DNA from 3 places in the Pseudomonas sp. KU26590 genome. Region 3 is predicted to be linked to each of the others. Evidence: predicted binding sites of a transcription regulator. Region 3 holds the regulator's gene; each other region holds the start of a gene.
What was found. Region 3 encodes FliA, which starts transcription of late flagellar genes. Its sites were predicted from a motif close to CTAAAGTTTNNNNNNNNNNNGCCGNTAA; they were not measured.
Positions count from the first base shown of each region.

Region 1: the regulator FliA is predicted to act here: its motif matches at 5,295-5,322, upstream of OKW98_RS24650 (Maf family protein).
Region 2: the regulator FliA is predicted to act here: its motif matches at 5,936-5,963, upstream of OKW98_RS01195 (methyl-accepting chemotaxis protein).

Region 1 covers NZ_CP110644.1:5,534,877-5,542,729, forward strand. Annotated here, with positions in the region: gene OKW98_RS24640 (YhdP family protein) at 1-2,803, opposite strand, end outside; gene rng (ribonuclease G) at 2,994-4,451, opposite strand; gene OKW98_RS24650 (Maf family protein) at 4,448-5,059, opposite strand; gene mreD (rod shape-determining protein MreD) at 5,865-6,356, opposite strand; gene mreC (rod shape-determining protein MreC) at 6,356-7,498, opposite strand; gene OKW98_RS24665 (hypothetical protein) at 7,579-7,716, opposite strand; gene mreB (rod shape-determining protein MreB) at 7,733-7,853, opposite strand, start outside.
Region 2 covers NZ_CP110644.1:251,963-259,815, reverse strand. Annotated here, with positions in the region: gene rep (DNA helicase Rep) at 1-1,340, opposite strand, end outside; gene OKW98_RS01210 (putative bifunctional diguanylate cyclase/phosphodiesterase) at 1,542-3,212, shown strand; gene OKW98_RS01205 (NorM family multidrug efflux MATE transporter) at 3,388-4,770, opposite strand; gene OKW98_RS01200 (LysR substrate-binding domain-containing protein) at 4,936-5,856, shown strand; gene OKW98_RS01195 (methyl-accepting chemotaxis protein) at 6,075-7,853, shown strand, end outside.
Region 3 covers NZ_CP110644.1:2,348,108-2,355,960, reverse strand. Annotated here, with positions in the region: gene OKW98_RS10515 (chemotaxis protein CheA) at 1-2,005, opposite strand, end outside; gene OKW98_RS10510 (protein phosphatase CheZ) at 2,150-2,938, opposite strand; gene OKW98_RS10505 (chemotaxis response regulator CheY) at 2,958-3,332, opposite strand; gene fliA (RNA polymerase sigma factor FliA) at 3,573-4,316, opposite strand; gene fleN (flagellar synthesis regulator FleN) at 4,313-5,146, opposite strand; gene flhF (flagellar biosynthesis protein FlhF) at 5,265-6,608, opposite strand; gene flhA (flagellar biosynthesis protein FlhA) at 6,620-7,853, opposite strand, start outside.

The DNA.
Region 1 (7,853 bases), 3.0 Mb from region 3:
TGAGCTGAACGCCCGCCTGCTCCAGGGTCGTGCCCATCGCGGTCAGCTTGCCGATCTGCAAATCGACGCTATTGAGCAACTGCTTGGCGCTGCCCCCAGGGTCATTGCCGGCATAACGCTCAGCCATGGCTTGCCAGGGCGCGACGTCGAGTTCCGACAACGAGCCGCGCACACGCAACCCCTTGCTGTCGGGCACAATCGCCCCGCCTTCACCGAGGAACAGCTCGCCACGCCCGTCGCCGAATTTGCCCGGCGGCGACGCGAACGCCAGATTGGCGATATTGCCGTAGCCGACGTCGATGCGCCGTTCCGGGCCTTGCAGGTTCATTCGGAAATCAGTGTCACGCGCATCATCAGCGGTTTTGCCGAACGGCGCCGGCAGATCGACCGCCAGCCCTTTCAGATTCGAGTTGATCTGCAGCTGGCTGGCGTTGCCGTTCAATGTCAGCTGCAACTGATAGGGCAAATCCCCTGAAATCGGCAACGGCTGCGTGACACCCAGCCAATCGGTCAAGCGCTTGCTGGCGATCTGGCTGCTGGCAGTGATGCGCGTCACCGGCGCCCCCGGTTTGCCTTCGGCGAAAATCTCGGCGTTCACCGGCTTGTCGAAGGCGACGGCCTTGATGTTCTTGCCGCTCAGTCCTTTGGTGTAGTCAAAACGGAAATCGCCGCGCAGTTGCGTCAGCTCCAGCACTGGATCGGCGAGCTTGAGCCGCGAATTGTCGGTACTGAAATCCATCACGACCTTGGGCTCCTGCCCCTTGACCAGCGGGATATCCAGATTGAGATGCCCCTGCAACGGACCTTCCGCCTGCCAGCCGGCGAAGGTCTGGGCGGTGCCGATCGGCGCTTCCTGAAGGATCTTCATGCCGTCCTGGAGGCTGCCCTTCAAGTCACTGTCCACCAACAGATGGCTGGACTGGCCCGCCGGGACGTGGGGAATGTCCACCGCGACATTGCTGACCTGGGTGTTCAGCAACTGACCTTTGTTGGCCCGAATGCGCACGCCGCTGTTCTCGACGAACACATCACCGTCCACATTGTTCAGCTGCGGCCACCCTGGCTGGAACGCCAGGCTGGCGTTGCGCACCTTGAAGAACAGGCTGATGACCCGCGCCACATCAGGCGCGTCTTTGTTGATCGAGCCCTGGTACTGGAAGAAACCCTGATCGACGTTGCCACCCAGAATCGCGGTGCGCAGCCACTGGTCGAGGGCCGGGCTGAGCACGGCGGGCAGGTACTTGGAGGTGTAGCGACCGTCGCCGTCGACCAGCCCGACGCGCAGGTCCATGTAATCTTCCTGGCTGTGATCGAAGTGCAGGCGGATCAGGAAGTCGCTGGCAATATTGCCCTCCTCGCCCTCGACCTTGATGTACGGCGCAATCAGCGTGAAGCCCTGATCCTCCAGCGACCAGGTCAGCTTTGCATTGGCGTGACGGTATTTCCATTCGTTACGGAAGATCGGGTCCAGGTGCAGCATGAAATCGTCGGTGTCGAGGCGCAGTTCGCCCTGGCCCAGATCACCGCTGATGGCACCGCTGACATTCCCCGCCGCCGGCGCGCCGTGGTAGGCGTCGAAACCGACCTTGTCCAGATTGGCAGCGAAGCTCAGTCGCTTGGGCGCCTCAGCCTGCGGTCGGTAATCGACCAGCACATTGCGCAGCCCGCCGGTAACCTTCAGGCGGTCGACCGCCACCATCACCTTGTCAGGCAATGGCGCCAGGGAGTCGAGCAGCGGAGTGATCGGCGTCAGATCAAGCCGGTCAGCCTGGACGTGCCACAGCTCTTCGGCGTCGGCGGTCGCGGCGGTCTGCTGCAGATGAACACGGCTTTCCCAACGCTGGCTGTTCAGGTCCATCGCCAAGGAGTCGAGGGTGGCGCTGAAGCCTTTTTCGTCGCGCACAAGCCAGGCGTTGAGGGCCAGATTGTCAATGCGCGCGGGCTTGCGGTCGGCGTACGCGCCTTTGAACTGCGGCGCATTCAAGCGCGCGACAGCGCTTTGCAGATTGCCCTTGCCCCAGTTCAGCCACAACTCACCGCCGGCCTTGAGCGTCTGGATCTTCCACTCGCGGGTGAGGCTTTTTGGCAGCCACTTCGACCAGTCGCTTTGCGGGAGGCTGAGATACGCGTCGGCCGCGCCGTCGCGCCACTCGTGGGCGCGCACGGTGGAGCGAACGTTGAGCGACAGCGGCTGGCCGTCGGGCAGATTCAAGCGGGCGTCGAGGCGCTGATGCAGGCTGCCGGTCTTCAGCGTCAGGCTTACATAGGTCAGCGTCAGGGGCGAGTGGTCATACGGCTGCAGAGTGATCTGGCTGTCGAACAGCGACAGGTGCGAGACCATCTGCATCTGATTGAGGATTTGCTCGGGGTCGAAGGGCTTGTCGGTTTGAACGGGGAGCCCCTGGAGTGCCCAGTGGCCGGTCTGGTCTTCCTTCAGGCCGATCTGCAGGCCGTCCAGCTCAAGCCGCTCGAGGCGCACTTCGCGTGTACGCAGGCTCGCGAGCAAGTCCGGCATGGCCCGCACGTGATCGAGGCGAACGGCATTGCCGCCCTCACCAATCATCACGTCACGCGCCACAAAGATGGGTGCGAAGCCGCTCCAGCTGCCTTCCAGCCGGCCAATGCTCACCGGCATGCCCAGGGCGGTCTGCGCCTTGGCTTCGACGTCGGCGCGGTATTCAGCCACCATCGGCACCAATTGACGGCCAACGCTCACGTACAGCGCGACCAGCACCACGAAGAGGGCGCACAGCGTCAGGCCCCAGCGGATCAGCGCAGCGAGAAACCGAGTCAGACGCTCCATGACGCTACGCCTCCGCAAAAACTGCCTGCATATGGCATCCGGCTCAATCGTGCAGGTGCGGGTACGTCCAGGTTGTGCTCAATCGCCACGCGTTGTTCTCTTTGGACGGCATCCGTTCCGTCTGCCTCAAGGGCACTGTTTTCTGTATTCAACTGCGCCGCCACTCGGCAGCACGGCGCATCACGCACTCTCAGAGCAGCACGACGTCATATTGTTCCTGGGAGTACATGGTCTCGACCTGAAAGCGAATGGTCCTGCCAATGAACACTTCCAGCTCGGCCACGTTGCCGGATTCTTCATCGAGCAGCCGGTCGACCACTTTCTGATTGGCCAGCACGCGGTAGCCCACCGCCTGATAGGCGCGGGCTTCGCGCAGAATCTCGCGGAATATCTCGTAGCAGATGGTTTCCGGGGTCTTCAGCTTGCCACGGCCCTGGCAACTGCTGCACGGCTCGCAGAGCACTTGCTCCAGACTTTCCCGGGTGCGCTTGCGCGTCATCTGCACCAGACCCAGTTCGGTGATGCCGATGATGTTGGTTTTGGCGTGATCGCGCTCGAGCTGTTTTTCGAGCGTGCGCAGCACCTGACGCTGATGCTCGGCGTCTTCCATGTCGATGAAATCGATGATGATGATGCCGCCGATATTGCGCAGGCGCAGCTGTCGGGCAATCGCGGTCGCCGCTTCAAGATTGGTCTTGAAGATGGTCTCTTCGAGGTTGCGATGACCGACGAAGGCACCGGTGTTGACGTCGATGGTGGTCATGGCCTCGGCGGGATCGATGACCAGATAGCCGCCGGACTTGAGCGGCACCTTGCGGTCCAGCGCGCGCTGAATTTCGTCCTCGACGCCATACAGGTCGAAGATCGGCCGCTCGCCAGGATAGTGTTCAAGGCGGTCGGCGATTTCCGGCATCAGCTCGGCGACGAACTGGGTGGTCTTCTGGAAGGTCTCGCGGGAGTCGATACGAATCTTTTCAATGCGCGGGCTGACCAAGTCGCGCAAGGTGCGCAGCGCCAGGCCCAGGTCTTCGTAGATCACGCTGGCCGGGCTGATGGTTTTGATCTGCTCGCCAATCTGGTCCCACAACCTGCGCAGGTAGCGGATGTCCATCATGATCTCGTCGGCGCCCGCACCTTCGGCCGCCGTGCGCAGAATGAAACCGCCCTTCTCCTTGATCCCTTCCTTGGCGACGCAATCGCTGACCACTTGTTTCAGACGCTCGCGCTCGGCTTCGTCTTCGATTTTCAGGGAAATGCCGACGTGGGCCGTGCGCGGCATGTACACGAGGTAGCGCGACGGGATCGACAGCTGAGTGGTCAACCGTGCGCCTTTGCTGCCGATCGGGTCTTTGGTGACCTGCACCACCAGACTCTGGCCATCGTGGACCAGCGAGCTGATGGTCTCCACGGCCGGGCCTTCGCGCATGGAGATTTCCGATGCGTGAATGAACGCCGCGCGGTCCAGCCCGATGTCGATAAATGCCGCCTGCATGCCAGGCAGCACGCGCACGACTTTGCCCTTGTAGATATTGCCCACGATCCCGCGACGCTGGGTGCGTTCGACGTGCACCTCTTGTAACACCCCGTTCTCAACGACCGCCACGCGCGATTCCATCGGCGTGATGTTGATCAGAATCTCTTCACTCATGACTTGTCACCTTCCGGGCGTTGCCAACAGGGTATGCCGAAACGCTGGAGGATTTCTGCGGTTTCGCACAAGGGCAAGCCGACCACGGCGGAATAACTGCCACTGAGGTTTTCCACGAACACCGCGCCCAGCCCTTGGATGCCGTAGCCGCCGGCCTTGTCGCAGGGCTCGCCGCTGGCCCAGTAGCAGCGGGCTTCGTCTTCCGGGATCGCCCGGAAACGGACACGGCTGGTGACGGTTCGGGTTTCGCAACGCTCCTCATGGACCACGGCAATGGCGGTCAGGACGTCGTGTTCCCGGTTCGACAGTGCGGCAAGCATCGCCAGCGCCTCGGCTTCGTCCGCCGGCTTACCGAGGATGCGGCCGTCGAGCACCACGGCGGTATCGGCGCCGAGGACGCAGGCGGTCGGGTACGCGGGATCGTTGGCGAGCTGCAGCAGCCCGGCATCCGCCTTGCCACGGGCGAGCCGCAGGACGTATGCGGCAGGGGTTTCGTTGGCCAGAGGGGTTTCGTCGATGTCGGCGCTGAGTGTCGTGAACGGCACGCCGATCTGGGTCAGCAGCTCACGACGGCGCGGGGAGCCGGAGGCAAGAAGAAGGTGGGGCATGGGACGTCTCCGTGTCGTTGATCACAAGCGTAGCCTTGGTGCACATCGCTGAAGTGAGGGTGCTCACACCGGCCTCTTCCCGGCTGAAGCCGGTCCCACTAAAACACCGCGTTCAAACTGTGGGACCGGCTTTAGCCGGGAAAGCGTCGGGTGTCACGCCGCAGAATTGAGGGTGCTCACACTGGCCTCTTCCCGGCTGAAGCCGGTCCTACTGATGCACCGCGTTCAGACTGTGGGATCGGCTTTAGCCGGGAAAGCTTCAGGTGTCACACCGCAGAACTGATGGCGCCCACACCGGCCTCTTCCCGGCTGAAGCCGGTCCCACTAAAACACCGCGTTCAAACTGTGGGACCGGCTTTAGCCGGGAAAGCGTCGGGTGTCACGCCGCAGAATTGAAGGTGCTCACACTGGCCTCTTCCCGGCTGAAGCCGGTCCTACTGATACACCGCGTTCAAACTGTGGGAGCGGCTTCAGCCGGGAAAGCGTCGGGCGTCACACCGCAGAACTGAGGGTGCTCACGCCGGCCTCTTCCCGGCTGAAGCCGGTCCCTCTAAAACATCGCGTTCAAACTGTGGGACCGGCTTTAGCCGGGAAAGCGTCGGGTGTCACGCCGCAGAACTGATGGCGCCCACACCGGCCTCTTCCCGGCTGAAGCCGGTCCCACTAAAACACCGCGTTCAAACTGTGGGACCGGCTTTAGCCGGGAAGCGCCGGGTGTCACACCGCAGAACTGATGGCGCCCATACCAGCCTCTTCCCGGCTGAAGCCGGTCCTGCAAAAACTGGCAGATGCCGTTCCCAATGACTTAGTTGATCTTCAAACGCAGGCGCAATCCGCGCAGGCCGTAGCTGACCCATGGCCAGAGCAATGCGCTGACCAACGCCGGCAACACCAGCGCCAGGGTCGGCTGGCGGTTGCCGGTCAGGGCGCTGAGCCACAGCTGCACCAGCTGCGCGAGACCGAAAATCACCAGAAGCACCAGGCACTGCTGCCACATCGGGAACATGCGCAAGCGCTGCTGCAACGACAGCACCAGAAAGGTAATCAGCGTGAGGATCAACGCATTCTGCCCCAGCAATGTGCCGTACAGCACATCCTCGGCCAGCCCCAGCATCCACGCCGTGACCATGCCAATCTTGTGAGGCAACGCCAATGCCCAGAAGGCCAGCAGCAGTGCGAGCCAGAGCGGGCGAAATATTTCCATGAACTGCGGCAGCGGCGAAACGCTGAGCAGCAGGCCGATGGCGAAGGTCAGCCAGACCACCCAGCCGTTTCGTGCAGGAGCGTGACGCGCCATTATTCTTCCCTCTCGCGTGGAGCGGCCGGGGTCGCTGCAGGCGTCGCCGGACGGGTGGCGGCAGGTTTCGCCGCAGGTTTGGCGGGCGGCTTGCTGGTCGCGGGCTTGGCAGGCGTGGTCGCCGCCGGTGCGGTGGTCGCCGGAGCAGGCGCGCTATTGGCGTTGGCCGGCGTCGATGAAGCATTGTGCCCGGCAGGTTTCGGCACGGTGGCCGGAACAACCGGTTTGTTCGGCGTGGCGGCAGGCGCGGCACCCGGCACAGTGGCCGATGGCACTGCCGACGGATCAGCCGCCTGACGGTCAAGGGATTCCTGTTGCTGGGCCGCGTCGGCAGCGCGCTCTTCAGGGGAACGTCCGTCCGAGAACACCAGCAACAGATAACGGCTGCGATTCAGCGCAGCCGTCGGCACCGCTCGCACGATGGCAAAGGGCTGGCCAGAATCGTGAATGACTTCCTTGACCGTCGCCACCGGATAACCCGCCGGGAAACGCTGACCCAGGCCGGAACTCACCAGCAGGTCACCTTCCTTGATGTCAGCGGTGTCGGCCACATGGCGCAGCTCTAGGCGTTCCGGGTTGCCGGTGCCGCTGGCAATTGCGCGCAGGCCGTTGCGGTTCACCTGCACAGGAATGCTGTGGGTGGTGTCGGTCAGCAGCAGCACGCGGGATGTGTACGGCATCAACTCGACCACCTGCCCCATCAGGCCGCGCGCATCGAGCACCGGCTGACCGAGGACCACGCCGTCGCGCTCACCCTTGTTGATGATGATTCGGTGGGTGAACGGGTTGGGGTCCATGCCGATCAGCTCGGCGACTTCGACTTTCTCGTTGACCAGTGCCGACGAATTCAACAGCTCGCGCAGGCGCACGTTCTGCTCGGTCAGGGCAGCCAGCTTTTGCAGGCGGCCTTGCAACAGCAGGTTCTCGGTCTTGAGCTTTTCGTTTTCGGCGGTGAGTTCGGTACGGCTGCCAAACTGGCTGGCAACGCCCTGATACAGACGCTCGGGCAGATCGGCAATCCAGTAAGACTGCATCAGCACCAGCGACATCTGACTGCGGACAGGTTTAAGCAGGGTGAAACGCGCGTCCACGACCATGACGGCCACAGACAGCACGACCAGCACCAGCAGACGGACGCCCAGGGACGGGCCCTTGGAGAAAAGCGGTTTAATGGGCCGCTCCTTCCAGAGATGCATGCAGAGGTGCTTGAGTGTGGCTGTGCTTATTCATGCGACATGAAACCGGCCTGGTGCAGGTTGATGGAAATGCAGGGCGTCAGACTTGCAACATCGCTGCGCGACGTCAACAGGTCGGACACGAACAGGCAGCACGGTGAGGTGCTGCCCGTTAAGCGCAACATGCTGCGTTCCGGCGACTTATTCGCTGGAGAGCAGGTCCATGGTGTGCTTGTCCATCATTTCCAGCGCACGACCACCGCCACGCGCGACGCAGGTCAGCGGGTCTTCGGCTACGATCACCGGCAGACCGGTTTCCTGG
Region 2 (7,853 bases), 2.1 Mb from region 3:
GCATCCAGATGCTCGCCCAGGCCGATCTCGTCGGTCGCGGCGTACATCGACACCTTGCGCTCGGTCGAGTAGTTGCCCAGCTTTTCAAGGGTGGTCGAGCCGATTTCCCGGCGCGGGACGTTGATCACGCGCAGGAAAGCGTTGTCGTCATCCGGGTTCACCAGCAGGCGGAAGTAGGCCATCAGGTCTTTCACTTCCTGGCGTCCGAAGAAGCTGTTGCCCCCGGACAAACGATACGGAATCTGGTGGTGCTGCAGCTTCAGCTCGATCAGTTTGGCCTGATAGTTACCGCGATAGAGGATCGCAAAATCGCTGTACGGCCGGTCGGTGCGCAGGTGCAGGCTGAGGATTTCGATAGCGACGCGCTCAGCTTCGGCGTCCTCGTTCTTGCAGCGAATCACACGGATTTCGTCACCGTGGCCCATCTCGCTCCACAGCTGTTTTTCGAACGCATGGGGGTTGTTGGCGATCAGCACGTTGGCGCAGCGCAAGATGCGGCTGGTGGAGCGGTAGTTCTGCTCCAGCATCACCACTTTCAACGACGGGTAGTCGTCCTTGAGCAGCATCAGGTTTTCAGGTCGCGCGCCGCGCCAGGCGTAGATCGACTGGTCGTCGTCGCCCACGACCGTGAACTGGCAGCGCGTGCCGATGAGCATCTTCACCAGCAGGTACTGGCTGGCGTTGGTGTCCTGGTATTCGTCGACGAGCAGGTAGCGCACCTTGTGCTGCCACTTTTCAAGAATGTCGGCGTGCTCCTCGAACAGCTTCACCGGCAGCAGAATCAAGTCGTCGAAATCCACCGCGTTGTACGCCTTCAGCGTGCGCTGGTAGTGGCTGTAGACGATGGCGGCGGTCTGCTCCTTGGGATTGCGCGAATTGGCGAGGGCCTCGGGCGGCAGAATCAGTTCGTTTTTCCAGGCGCCGATCATGTTCTTGATCTCGTCGACGCCGTCGTCGCCCGAGTATTCCTTCTGCATGATGTCCGTCATCAGCGCTTTGACGTCGGTCTCGTCGAAGATCGAGAAACCGGGCTTGTAGCCCAACCGGGTGTGTTCCTTGCGGATGATGTTCAGGCCCAGGTTGTGGAACGTCGAAACGGTCAGGCCCCGCCCTTCGCCGCTGCGCAGAAGCGTCCCGACGCGCTCTTTCATCTCCCGCGCCGCCTTGTTGGTAAAGGTCATGGCGACGATGTACTGGGCACGGATGCCGCAGTTCTGGATGAGGTGGGCAATCTTGCGTGTGATCACGCTGGTCTTGCCGGAGCCAGCGCCAGCGAGCACCAAAAGAGGGCCGCCGACGTAGTTCACGGCTTCCTGTTGCCGGGGATTGAGTCGGGACATGGGGAAAAATGGGGTCGCCTGGAAAAGGGCGGGCATTTTAACAGGGTCAGCGGATTGTGCAGCCACCGTCCGACACTGTGATTCGCCGCGCTATCTATATTTCGCCGTTTTGTTACATTTGCGTATTGCGGATGATTCTCGCGTTTGACCACCCTCATTCGGGGGTGCGCCAAGGTCTTTACGTTTGTGTGGGGAGTTAGCTTGTCTACGCCTGTCGAACCCTTGCGTTTGCTGCTTCTGGCGGACTCGCCCGAATGGCCGGCATCGTTGCGCGAGTGCCTGGCACCGATCGGAGACGCCGCCGTCCTTGACTGCGCGCCCAGCTGGGCTGCCGCTGGCGATCAAATAGACCTCGCCGTCCCCGGAATCCTTTTCACCACCGAAGCCCTTCAGCCCGCCGCCGGCCAATGCCGCTGGCCCACCGTATTGCTTTTCGAGACAGAGCCGGACGAAGAGCCTGTCGGCGTCAGCGATTGGCTGGTGCGCGACGCCCTTACCCCGCAAGCCTTGCGCCGCTGTCTACGTCATGTGCGCGAACGGGGCGTGCTGGAAACCACGCTCAATCGCCTCGCCGAGCAGGATCCTCTCACCGGCATCGCCAATCGACAGGGCTTTCAGACGCTGTTGGCCGCCCGGCTGGCCGAGTTCGATGGTCGTGGCCTGGCGCTTGGGCATCTGGATCTGGACAACTTCCGGCGCGCCAACGACGCGCTGGGTCATCAGGCGGGCGATCGACTGATTCTGCAAGTGGTCGCCCGGCTGAGAGGTCAACTGGAGGCGTGCGATCAACTGGCGCGATTGGGCAGCGATGAATTCGCCCTGCTGATCGACACTCGACGCGCCCCTGAACGCGCAGAGTCCATTGCCGAGCGCATCACCGAAGCCTTGTCCGAGCCGTATTGGATCGATGGTGAAAGCCTGTTGATCGGGTGCAGTCTGGGCATCGCCTATGCGCGCCTCAACGGCGGCGCCGATCCGTTGATGTGGCATGCACACATCGCCATGCAACAGGCCAAGGGCACCCATGGCTGTACCTTTCACGTCTTCAACGAACGCATCAACCGCAACGCCCGCAGCCTCGCCGACCTGGAAAGTGAATTGCGCAGGGCCTTGCGTCGCGACGAGTTTGAGCTGCATTACCAGCCGCGCCTGTGTCTGAACACCGGGCACATTCTGGGGCTGGAAGCACTGGTGCGCTGGCGTCACGCCGAGCGCGGGCTGTTGCCGCCGAGTGAGTTCGTGCCGCTGGCCGAGCAAAGCGGGCTGATCGTGCCGCTGGGTTATTGGGTTATTGCCCGGGCCCTTCGTGACATGCAGACGCTGCGCGAGAAAGGCGTGCCACCGCTGCACATGGCGATCAACCTTTCATTCCGTCAATTCCAGGACAACCAGTTGCTCGCAACGCTCAGCCGCTTGATCGCCGATCGCGGCATTGACGCGCAGTGGCTGGAATTTGAACTGACCGAAACAGCCGTCATGCGCCGCAGTGATCTGGTCAAGCAGACCATGGACGCCCTGGGCCGGCTGGGTGTGCGCTTCTCGCTGGATGATTTCGGCACCGGTTTTTCATCTTTCGTGCACCTCAACAGCCTGCCCATCACGCTGCTGAAGATCGACAAGAGCTTTGTCGGTGAAATGGAGCAGCGCGAGGAAAACCGCAAGCTGGTCCACGCGATGATCAACCTGGCCCACAACCTCAGCCTCGAAGTGGTGGCCGAAGGCGTCGAAACCCCCGAGCAACTGGCTTTGCTGCGCAGCTTCAACTGCGATCAGGCTCAGGGCTTTCTCATCAGCCACCCGCTGGCGCTGCCGGAGCTGATGAATTATCTGGCGATGGATCAGGTGCAGAGAAAGGGATTGCAGGGGATTTAAAGAGTGGTAGTGCAAAACCCGTAGGAGCGTGGCTTGTCCCGCGATCGGCTGCGCAGCAGTCGTAAATCTGACGACTCCGTTTGTCCTGATGCACCGCGTTCGCTTGTTTGCTGCCGCTGCGCGGCAGATCGCGGGACAAGCCACGCTCCTACCATTTGACCAACGCCATCACTGCCTATCCCATCACCACAACGCCCGTCGCCTCTTTGCGTAACAGCCGCGCAGTCTTGCGCTCGAACGCCCAGGTCAGTGCCACCGCTGAGCAGAGCAGGCCGATCGCCAATCCCCACCAGACGCCTACCGCCCCCTGGTTCGCCAGAAACCCGAGGCCCCACGCCAAGGGCGCGCCGACCACCCAGTAACTCGCCAAGCCGATCAGGAACGTGGTTTTCGCGTCCTTGAATCCCCGAATCGCACCCATGGCGATGGTCTGCGTGCCATCGAGAATCTCGAACCAGGCGGCGATGGCCAGCAGCTTCACCGCCAGCTCGACGACGCCTTGGTATTTCGGATCGTTGACGTCCACGAACAGGCCGATGACGGCGTGGGGCGCGACCCAGAACAGAATGCCGAACGACAGCATCAGCAGTCCGCCGAAACCAATCCCCATGCGTCCGGCGGTGCGCGCCAGCAGCAGGTTGCCGGCCCCGTAATGCAAACCGATTCGCATGGTCACTGCGTAGGAAATCCCGACCGGCACCATGAACGCCATCGACACCGATTGCAGGGCGATCTGATGCGCGGCCATCTGGGTGCTGCCCATGGCGCCCATGCAGAACGCCGCAAAGGTGAACAGCCCGACTTCCACCGCATACGTGCCGCCAATGGGCAGGCCCAGACGCCACAGCTCTTTCAGGCAACTGCGCGAGAGCTTCATCAGTTCTTTGTGAAGGGGATACGCCGCGTAGGCGCTGTGATAACGAATGTGCAGGGCCAGGGCAAAGGCCATGGCATTGGTAACAATGGCCGTGACCAGACCAATCCCCATCAGGCCCCAGTGCGGCAGGCCGAACAGCCCGTGGATAAACGCATAATTGAGTCCGAAGTTCAGCGCCACTCCGACCAGGCTGATCACCATTACCGGGGTCGCACGCCCCAATGCGCTGGTGAATCCGCGCAGTGCCATGAAGCTCAACAGGCCGGGCAGCGCCAATGGCAGGGTGATCAGGAATTCACTGGCCATGTGCACGTTGGCTTCGTCCTGCCCGAATTGCAGAAGGATTGGCTCCAGGTTCCACAGGATCAGCGCGGCAATCAGCGCCATGCCCCATGCCAGCCACAAACCGGCCTGGGTCAGACGGGTGACGCCAGCGTGATCATTCGCGCCCTTGCGGATCGCGACCAATGTACCGACCGCTGCCATGACACCGACGCAGAAGAACGACACGAAGTTGTAGCTCGCCGCGCCCAGCCCGCCACCGGCGAGGGATTCCGGTCCCAGCTTGCCCATCATCACGGTGTCGGTGAACACCATCAGCATGTGCGCCATCTGCGAAGCTATCAGCGGCGCGGCCAGACGCAGGATGATCCACAGTTCTTTGAAGGCGTACTGGTGCATGGTCTTTGCGCTCGGGTTTTCGGGTGTTGGCAGGCCGGTCATTGTGGGGATTCAGGCGGGGATGCACAAAGGGATAAATCCGATCATTGGCATGAGTAAAACTCATTCTGGGGTTTCTGAAGTAGAGTGACGGCAGTTGTCCGACTGCTTGAGGAATTCCCGCCGATGTCTCGCACGCTTCCGCCTCTGTATGCCCTGCGCGCGTTCGAAGCCGCTGCGCGACACAGCTCGTTCACGCGCGCCGCTGAAGAGCTGTCGATCACCCAAAGCGCGGTCAGTCGGCATATCCGCACGCTGGAAGAGCATTTTGCCTGCCGTCTGTTTCGCCGCAACGGTCGCAATCTGCAGCTCACCGAGGCCGCGCGGGAATTACTGCCGGGCGTGCGTGAAGGCTTTTCAGCCCTGGAGCGAGCGTGCAGCGCGTTGATGGCGGAGGAGGGCATCTTGCGCATGAAGGCCCCTTCGACCCTGACCATGCGCTGGTTGCTGGCGCGGCTGAGTCGTTTTCGCCACCTGCAGGTGGGCAACGAGGTGCAACTGACCAGTGCGTGGATGGACATCGACAGCGTGGACTTCACCCAGGAGCCGTTCGATTGCGCGGTGCTGCTCAGCCATGGGCACTTTCCGCCGGAGTGGGAGGCGACGTACTTGTTCCCGGAATGGCTGATTCCCGTGGGCGCGCCGACGCTGCTGGATGACGCGCCGTGGGATGCCGAGCGCCTGGCCGGCGCCGAACTGTTGCACCCCACGCCCGACCGTCGCGACTGGCGCCGATGGCTGGAGCGCATGGACTTGTCTGATCGGGTCTCGCTCAAGGGCGGGCAGGTCTTCGACACGCTGGAGCTGGGCATGATCGCTGCGGCCCGGGGTTACGGCGTTTCCATGGGCGATCTGCTGATGGTGGCCGAGGACGTCGCTCAGGGCCGACTCAGCCTGCCGTGGCGCACGGCGGTGGTCAGTGGCGAAAACTACTACCTCGTCTGGCCCAAGACCCGTCCGGGCGGCGAGCGTATGCGCCGGCTGAGCGACTTTTTGCAGGGCGAAGTGCAGGCGATGGAATTGCCGGACGTGACGATTCTGGAGTGAGCCGTAGAACGCTGCATCACCGAAGGAGGACGCGAGACCGCCAAAAAGAGAATTAATTCCGTCCTGAAACGGCGTAGGACTTAAGTTTTTCGTTTGCCGGCCGAATTGGTATTGCAGAGCCGTTTCACCTCAATCGGTTCATCGATTCCCTCTATTAAAATTCGTCCGAATGGTGTCCTGAGATCCAGGACGGCCCAGTCGTTCGGCAAGGAGCCCCAATGCCTCAGCCTCGCGCCCGAATTGCTTCGCAACTCGGCATTGCCCTGGCCGTTATTCTGGCCGTCGTCATCAGCGGCAGCACCCTGTTCGCCCTGCGCTCACTGGACGCGGCAAACCTGGTCATCCGTGAAGAGCACATGGGCAGCGAAGCTCGTTTGCTCGCCGACCAGTTGAACACTTTTCACAGCACGTTGCGTGACAGCACCCTGCGTCTGAGCGGCCTGTTCGAGAAGCGCTTTTCGGGCGGCCTGAGCCTGCAGGGCGATCAGCAGGTTGCGGTCGCGGGCGTGCAGACCCCTGCGTTGCTGCTCAACGGCAACGCGCTGAACAACGACTTCACTGAAGTCGACGACTTCAAAAACATGACTGCCGGCGTGGCGACGGTCTTCGTGCGCAGCGGCGACGACTTCGTGCGCGTCAGCACTTCCCTGAGCAAGCAGGACGGCTCGCGGGCCCTCGGGACCTCGCTGGATCACAAGCATCCGGCTTATGAAAAGCTCCTCGCCGGTCAGGGATACGTCGGTCGCGCGCTGTTGTTTGATCGTCTGTACATGACTCAATACAGCCCCGTGCGTGACGCCAGCGGCAAGGTCATCGCCGTGCTGTTTGTTGGCTTCGACTACACCGACGCGCAGAAGGCGCAGTTCGACAACCTGAAGAACTTCCGCATCGGTTCCACCGGCTCGCTGGCCCTGCTCGATGAGCAGAACAAATGGCTGGTGCCGCCTGCGGGCGTGAAGGACCTGGATCAGGCGAGCACCACGCTGGCCGAGTTCGCCAAGACGCCGAGCGTTGGCCGTTTCTGGCAGGACGCCGGTGAAGATTTCTACACCGTCGGCGAGAAGTTTGCCGGCGGCCCGTGGACGGTTCTGGCGACGATGCCCAAGGATGAAATCAGCGCAGTGACCTGGAGCGTCGGCACGCAACTGGCTATCGGCAGCCTGCTGGCAATGCTGATTGCTGTCGGCGCCGCGATCTGGCTGTTGCGCAGCAAGCTGCGGCCGCTGTCGGCGTTGGTCAGTCAGGCAGAAGCCCTCGGCGCAGGTGATCTGAGCGTGCGTCTGAACATTTCCAGCCATGATGAAATTGGTCAGTTGGCAGGCAGTTTCAACAAGATGGGCCAGGCGCTGGAAACCATGGTGTCCCACATCCGCACGGCCGCGCTGGAAGTGAGTAGCCGTGCGAACGCACTTTCCGGCTTGTCGGGCGGCGCTTATGACGGGATGGAGCAGCAATCCGGCGAAATCACCAGTATGGCTGGTGCAGTGGAGGAGTTCAGCGCCACGGCCCTGACCATCGCCGACAACATGGGCACCACACAGCGCATGGCGCAGGGCAATGCCCAGCAGACGCGCATCGGCCGTACGTCGATGGAGGAGGCGTCGGCCTCGCTGGAGCAAATCGCAGGCTCGCTGAGCAGCACTGCGACGGTGATCGATACCTTGGGCCAGCGCTCGCAAGAGATCGGCGGGATCGTCAGCGTCATCACCTCGATCGCCGAGCAGACCAACCTCCTGGCGCTCAACGCAGCGATCGAAGCCGCACGCGCCGGGGAGCAAGGCCGAGGTTTTGCGGTGGTAGCAGATGAAGTCCGCAGCTTGGCATCACGTACGCGTCAGGCCACCGATGAAATTTCCGGCATGATCAGCAGCATCCAGCAAGAGACCAGCAATGCCATCAACACCATGCAGCAAGGCAACGCGCTGATGCAGGAAGGCCTGTCGCGCAACGCCAAAGTCGCGGCAGCGCTGGCCCAGATCGACGAACAGAGCCGCTCG
Region 3 (7,853 bases):
GCATGATCGCCAGGGTCAGCGGCACCTTGATGATGATCTTCGAACCCAGGCCTTTGGTGGAATCGATGCTGATCGAGCCGTTGAGCTGGGCGATCTTGGTTTTCACCACGTCCATGCCCACGCCACGCCCGGACACATCGGAAATCTCGGTTTTGGTCGAGAAGCCCGGCGCGAAGATCAGGTTGTAGCAGTCGGTGTCGCTGAGGCGATCCGCTGCATCCTTGTCCATCACACCACGCTTGACCGCGATCGCACGCAGAACCGCAGGGTCCATGCCTTTGCCGTCATCGGAAATCGACAGCAGGATGTGATCGCCTTCCTGTTCGGCCGCCAGAATCACACGACCGTTGCGGGGCTTGCCCGACGCTTCCCGCTCTTCCGGCGACTCGATACCGTGATCGACCGCGTTGCGCACCAAGTGGACCAGCGGGTCGGCCAGGGCCTCGACGAGGTTTTTGTCCAGGTCGGTTTCTTCACCCACCAGTTCAAGGCTGATTTCTTTCTTCAGCTGACGTGCCAGATCGCGAACCAGTCGCGGGAAGCGACCGAACACTTTCTTGATCGGCTGCATGCGGGTCTTCATGACCGCGGTCTGCAGGTCAGCGGTGACCACGTCTAGGTTGGACACGGCCTTGGACATGGCTTCGTCGGCGCTGTTGGCGCCCAGGCGCACCAGGCGGTTACGCACCAGCACCAGTTCGCCGACCATGTTCATGATCTCGTCCAGCCGCGCGGTGTCGACGCGCACGGTGGTTTCCGCTTCAGACGGCGGTTTTTCGCTAGGCGCGGGAGCAGCAGCACGAGCCGGTGCAGGGGCAGCGGCAGGGGCAGCGGCAGCGGCAGCGGCAGCGGCAGCGGCAGCGGCAGCGGCAGCGGCAGCGGCAGCGGCAGCGGCAGCGGCAGCGGCAGGAGCGGCTTTGGCCGGAACCGCCGCAGCAGGCGTTGCTTTTACCGGTTCGGCTTTGACAGGCTCGGGCTTCTTGGCCGGTGCAGCAGGCGCGGCAGCAGGTGCGGCGGCAGCGACTGCAGGTTCGAACTTGCCTTTGCCGTGCAACTGATCCAGCAAGTCTTCGAATTCGTTGTCGGTGATTTCGTCCGGGGCAGCGGCTTTCGACGGGGCAGCGGGCGCAACCGGTGCGGCAGGTGCAGGGGCAGCAGGAGCCGCAGCGCCAGGAGCAGCAGCGCCAACGGCATCCGACGAGAACGAGCCTTTGCCATGCAACTGGTCCAGCAGCGACTCGAATTCGTCGTCAGTGATTTCGTCACTGGCCGGTGCGGCAGACGGCGTCGCAGCCGCCGGCGGTTGCACGGCATCGACGGCGAACTGCCCTTTGCCATGCAGCTGATCGAGGAGTGATTCGAATTCGTCGTCGGTGATTTCATCGCTGGCCGCAGTGCCGGCCGGTGCAGCGGAAACCGCTGCCGCCGGTGAGGCTGCAACAGTTGCCGCGGCTACTGGTGCAGACGCAGCCGGCGCAGGAGCGCCTGCCGCTTGCGCCTTGACGGCGTTCAGCGAATCCAGAAGCTGTTCGAATTCAAGATCGGTGATGTCTTCGGAAGGCGCTTCAGCAACCGGCTCTTCAACCACCGGTGCCGCAGCGATCTCTTCTGCCGATGCCGGCTCGGCCAGGCGAGCCAGCGCGGCGAGCAATTCAGGCGTGGCCGGGGTGACGCTGGAACGCTCGCGCACTTGACCGAACATGCTGTTGACGGTGTCGAGTGCTTCGAGCACCACGTCCATGAGCTCCGAGTCGACGCGGCGTTCACCCTTGCGCAGGATGTCGAACACGTTCTCGGCGATGTGACAGCATTCAACCAGCTCGTTGAGCTGGAGGAAGCCGGCGCCCCCTTTTACAGTGTGAAAACCGCGAAAAATTGCATTGAGCAGGTCCGCATCGTCAGGTCGGCTTTCCAGCTCGACCAACTGCTCTGACAACAGCTCGAGAATCTCGCCGGCCTCTACCAGAAAATCCTGAAGGATTTCTTCATCGGCGCCGAAGCTCATTGGGGGGTGCTCCTAAAATTAACCGTCAAACCGATCCGGAGGCTGCACTGAGGGCCTGCGCGCATTGCTCTCGTCGAAGCATTGGCGCGCGGGCCCAGCAGCCACTTTCACAGAAAACCTGAAGTCCGAATAAGAATGACCGAATCAGAATCCGAGGCTGGATAGCAGATCGTCAACATCATCCTGTCCGGATACAACGTCTTCACGTTTATCGGCATGAATCTGCGGACCTTCACCCTTGGAGTGAAGTTTTTCTTGTTCTTTTTCCTGACGGAACACTTCCTGGTCGTGCTCGATGCCCGCGAAGCGGTCCACCTGGCTCGCCATGAGCACCAGCTTGAGCAGGTTGCGCTCGACTTCGGTGACCAGCGTGGTCACGCGCTTGATCACCTGACCGGTGAGGTCCTGGTAATCCTGAGCCAGCAGAATGTCATTCAGGTGCGCGGAGACTTCGGTGGTCTCCTTTTCGCTGCGGGTCAGGAACACATCGACGCGGCGTGCCAGATCACGAAACTCTTCAGCGCTGATCTCTCGGCGCATGAAGCGTCCCCAGTCGGCGCTCAACGACTTGGCGTCATCCGTGAGCCCGTGCATCAACGGCGTGCTCAGCTCCACCAGGTCCATGGTCCGGTTGGCCGCGTTTTCAGTCAGCCTGACCACGTACGACAGCCGCTCGGTGGCGTCGGTGATCTGAGAGACCTCCTCGGCCTGCGGCATGTTCGGGTCGATCTGGAAGTTGACGATCGCGCTGTGCAGCTCGCGCGTCAGTTTGCCGACTTCCTGATACAGGCCGCGGTCGCGGGTCTGGTTAAGCTCATGGATCAGTTGCACGGCGTCGCCGAACTTGCCTTTTTCAAGGCTCGCGACCAGCTCTTGTGCGTGTTTCTTCAGGGTTGACTCAAAGTCACCCATTGTCGAATCTTTGGAATCCATAGCGCCCTCGCAGCGGACATCAGCTATTGACGCGCTCGAAGATCTTTTCGATTTTCTCTTTGAGCACTTGCGCCGTGAACGGCTTTACCACGTAGCCGTTCACACCGGCCTGAGCGGCTTCGATGATCTGCTCGCGCTTGGCTTCGGCAGTGACCATCAGCACCGGCAGACTGCGCAGACGCTCGTCGGCACGCACCTGACGCAACAAGTCGATGCCGGACATGCCAGGCATGTTCCAGTCAGTGACGAGGAAGTCAAAGGCGCCGCTTTGCAGCATCGGCAATGCGGTGAGTCCGTCATCTGCTTCGGCCGTGTTGGTGAACCCAAGGTCACGCAACAGGTTTTTTATGATCCGCCGCATCGTTGAGAAGTCATCAACGATGAGGATTTTCATGTTCTTGTCCAATTCGACCTCCAAGCAGTCTTTAACGCGTTCAGCACCTGAACGCGCGTTCAATCAATACCGGCTGTGCCGAACATGAAGAGGGGTTTTAATCGACGGGGACAAGCGCAGCGAAACCGGATCCTCTACGACCCGGTTCGACCGACTCCTGCCGTGTCTCTTTACTTCCCGCTCACGTCTTGCACAGCCGGTCTTACACGCAACGCGCAGGCCTCGCAGCCTGCGCCTCATTCATGAACGTGCGCGCCACTCGCCAAGACGACCGCGCAAACGCGCCGCGCATTGGCTGTGCAGCTGGCTGACCCGCGACTCGCTGACCCCCAGGACCTCACCGATTTCCTTGAGGTTCAGCTCTTCGTCGTAGTACAGCGACAACACCAGGCGTTCACGTTCGGGCAAGTTGGCAATGGCCTCGGCCAGCGCAGCCTGGAAGCGCTCGTCTTCCAGATCCCGCGACGGTTCGAGGGACTGGCTCGCGCCGTCCTCGTGCAGCCCTTCGTGTTCGCCGTCCTGCAACAGGTCGTCGAAACTGAACAGGCGGCTGCCCAGGGTATCGTTCAAAATCCCGTAGTAATCGTCGAGACTCATTTCAAGTTCGGCAGCAACCTCGTGATCTTTAGCGTCACGACCGGTTTTCGCTTCGATTGCACGAATTGCGTCGCTGACCATGCGCGTGTTGCGGTGGACCGAGCGCGGTGCCCAATCCCCCTTGCGCACTTCGTCGAGCATCGCGCCACGGATACGAATACCCGCGTACGTCTCGAAACTGGCCCCTTTGGTGGAGTCGTATTTGGTCGAGACTTCGAGCAAGCCAATCATGCCCGCCTGGATCAAGTCCTCGACCTGCACGCTGGCCGGCAGACGCGCCAGCAAGTGGTAGGCGATTCGTTTGACCAGCGGGGCATACCGCTCGATCAGCTCATACTGGGAGTCTTTGGACGATTTGCTGTACATGCGATAGCCACTTGCTGTCATGAGACGGGCCCTGCGCTGGTGTGATGCACGAGGCGTTCTACGAAAAATTCCAGATGGCCGCGCGGGTTCGCCGGGAGCGGCCAGGTGTCGACTTTCTGCGCGATGGCCTTGAACGCCAACGCACATTTGGAACGCGGAAACGCTTCGTACACGGCGCGCTGTTTCTGCACGGCCTTGCGTACGCATTCGTCGTACGGCACAGCGCCTACATATTGCAGGGCCACGTCGAGAAAACGGTCGGTGACTTTCGTCAGCTTGGCGAAGAGGTTGCGCCCTTCCTGCGGGCTCTGGGCCATGTTGGCCAGGACGCGGAAGCGGTTCATGCCGTAATCGCGGTTGAGCAGTTTGATCAGGGCGTAGGCGTCGGTGATCGACGTGGGCTCGTCGCACACCACCAGCAGCACTTCCTGGGCGGCGCGGACGAAGCTCACCACCGACTCGCCGATGCCGGCGGCGGTATCGATGACCAGCACATCGAGGTTGTCGCCGATGTCACTGAACGCCTGAATCAACCCGGCATGCTGCGCCGGGGTCAGGTGGACCATGCTCTGGGTGCCCGATGCCGCCGGCACGATGCGTACGCCGCCCGGGCCCTGCAGCAGGACATCGCGCAGTTCGCACCGCCCCTCGATGACGTCAGCCAGGGTGCGTTTGGGGGTCAGTCCCAATAATACGTCGACGTTGGCCAGACCCAGATCGGCGTCCAGCAGCATGACGCGACGTCCCAGCTCGGCCAGTGCCAGTGAAAGATTCACTGAAACGTTGGTCTTGCCTACGCCACCTTTGCCACCGGTTACCGCGATAACCTGTACGGGATGCATGCTGCCCATGTTAATTGTTTACCTTGTCTTGCTTAGACCTAAGCCACATGTCGGGCTGCACGTTCAGTGCCTGAACAATGCCTGGCAGACCATCGATGCAGGAAAATTCCACTGTCATTTTCTATACCTAGCCCGCGCGCTTGCCGGTGCTGTGATAAAGATCCGCAAACATATCCGCCATCGCTTCCTCGCTAGGCTCCTCCTGCATCTGCACGCTGACTGCCCGGCTCACCAATTGGTGCCGACGCGGCAAATGCAGATCATCCGGTATCCGTGGGCCATCAGTGAGATAGGCCACAGGCAGTTCGTGTGTCACGGCCAGGCTGAGCACTTCGCCCAGGCTGGCCGTTTCGTCGAGCTTGGTCAGGATGCACCCGGCCAGGCCGCAACGTTTATAACTGTGATAAGCCGCTGACAGCACCTGCTTCTGGCTGGTTGTCGCCAGCACCAGGTAGTTGCGCGCCTTGATGCCACGCCCGGCGAGGGTTTCCAGTTGCAGACGCAGGGCCGGATCGCTGGCTTGCAGGCCGGCGGTGTCGATCAACACCACGCGCTTGCGCAACAGCGGCTCCAGCGCCTGTGCCAGGGACTGGCCCGGGTCGACGTGGGTGACCGGTACATTGAGGATCCGACCCAGGGTTTTCAGCTGTTCCTGAGCGCCAATGCGGAAACTGTCCATGCTCACCAGCGCGATATTTTGCGCGCCGTATTTCAACACATATCGGGCCGCCAGTTTAGCCAGCGTGGTGGTTTTGCCCATGCCGGCAGGGCCGACCATGGCAATCACACCGCCCTCTTCCAGTGGCTCGACGTCAGGCGTGGCAATCATGCGGGCCAGATGGGCCAGCAGCATGCGCCAGGTGTGGGCCTGATCACTGGATTCCGGGACCATCGCCAGCAGATCGCGGGACAGCGGGCCGGAGAGGCCGACGCGTTGCAGACGGCGCCACAGGTTGGCCTGCTGCGGACGGCTGCCTTGCAGCTGGTTCCAGGCCAGCGAGCCCAGCTGGACTTCCAGCAGTTCGCGCAGACCGTTCAATTCGGAGCGCATCGCTTCGTAGGCACGATCGCCCACCGCCGGCTCAGCCTTGCGCTCGGCACGTTCAGCGGCCACAGCGGCGTGGATCGACGGGCGAAACGGTTCTTCCAGGGTCGGTTCGATCTGCTTGCTGTCATCCATCGCCAGGCCAGCGAACAACTGGCGATTGGCAACAGTGTCCAGCTCGCTGCGATGGGTCAGCTCAGCCTGAGCGGTGACGATGCGCGACTGGGTCTTGCGCAGCTCTTCTTCGAGTTCGATGTTCGGTACACGCGGGGCCAGCGCAGACAACTTGTAATCCAGGGCGGCGGTCAGTTCCACGCCGCCGGCGATCCGCCGGTTCCCGATGATGGCAGCTTCAGCGCCCAGCTCATCGCGAACCAGTTTCATGGCTTGTCGCATATCGGCGGCGAAAAAACGCTTAACTTGCATGACTCACTACCTCAGCCGTTAGGCCCGACAGTCGCTACGATGGTGACTTGCTTATTGTCAGGAATTTCCTGGTAAGCCAAAACATGCATATTCGGTACAGCCAACCGTCCAAAGCGGGACAACATGGCGCGAACCGGACCTGCGACCAACAAAATAACCGGCTGCCCCTGCATCTCCTGACGCTGCGCCGCTTCGATCAACGAGCGCTGAAGTTTCTCAGCCATGCTCGGTTCGAGGAGAACGCCTTCTTCCTGACCCTGACCTGCCTTCTGCAGACTATTTAGCAATATCTGTTCCAACCTTGGCTCAAGGGTGATCACAGGCAGCTCCGGCTCAATGCCGACAATGCTTTGGACGATTGCGCGGGACAATCCGACCCGTACGGCAGCCACCAGCGCGGCAGTATCTTGACTACGCGCAGCGTTGTTGGCGATGGCTTCGGCGATGGAACGGATGTCGCGAACCGGCACCTGTTCGGACAGCAGCGCCTGTAGCACCTTCAGCAGGGCCGACAGCGACAGCACGCCCGGTACCAGTTCTTCTGCCAGTTTTGGCGATCCCTTGGCCAGCAGGGTCATCAATTGCTGGACTTCCTCGTGGCCGATCAGCTCATGAGAGTGCTTGTAGAGAATCTGGTTCAAGTGGGTCGCCACCACGGTACTGGCGTCCACCACGGTGTAACCGAGGGATTGCGCCTGGGCACGCTGGCTGATTTCGATCCACACGGCCTCCAGACCAAACGCCGGGTCTTTGGCAGTGATGCCGTTGAGGCTGCCAAATACCTGGCCGGGGTTGATGGCCAGTTCGCGGTCCGGGTAGATCTCGGCTTCGGCCAGGGTCACGCCCATCAGCGTCAGGCGATAGGCGCTGGGCGCCAGGTCGAGGTTGTCGCGGATGTGCACGGTCGGCATGAGGAAGCCCAGCTCCTGGGAGAGCTTCTTGCGCACACCCTTGATCCGCGCCAGCAACTGACCACCCTGGTTGCGGTCCACCAGCGGAATCAGGCGGTAACCGACTTCCAGACCGATCATGTCGATCGGGGTGACGTCGTCCCAGCCCAGCTCCTTGGATTCCTGCGCACGGGTCGGCGATGGCAGCAGCTCTTGCTGACGCTTGACCTCTTGCACCGCCGCGAGCTTGACCTGGTTCTGTTTCTTCCACAGCAGGTAGGCGCCGCCGGCAGCCACCAGACCGAGGCTGATGAAGGAGAAGTGCGGCATGCCCGGGACCAGGCCCATGACGATC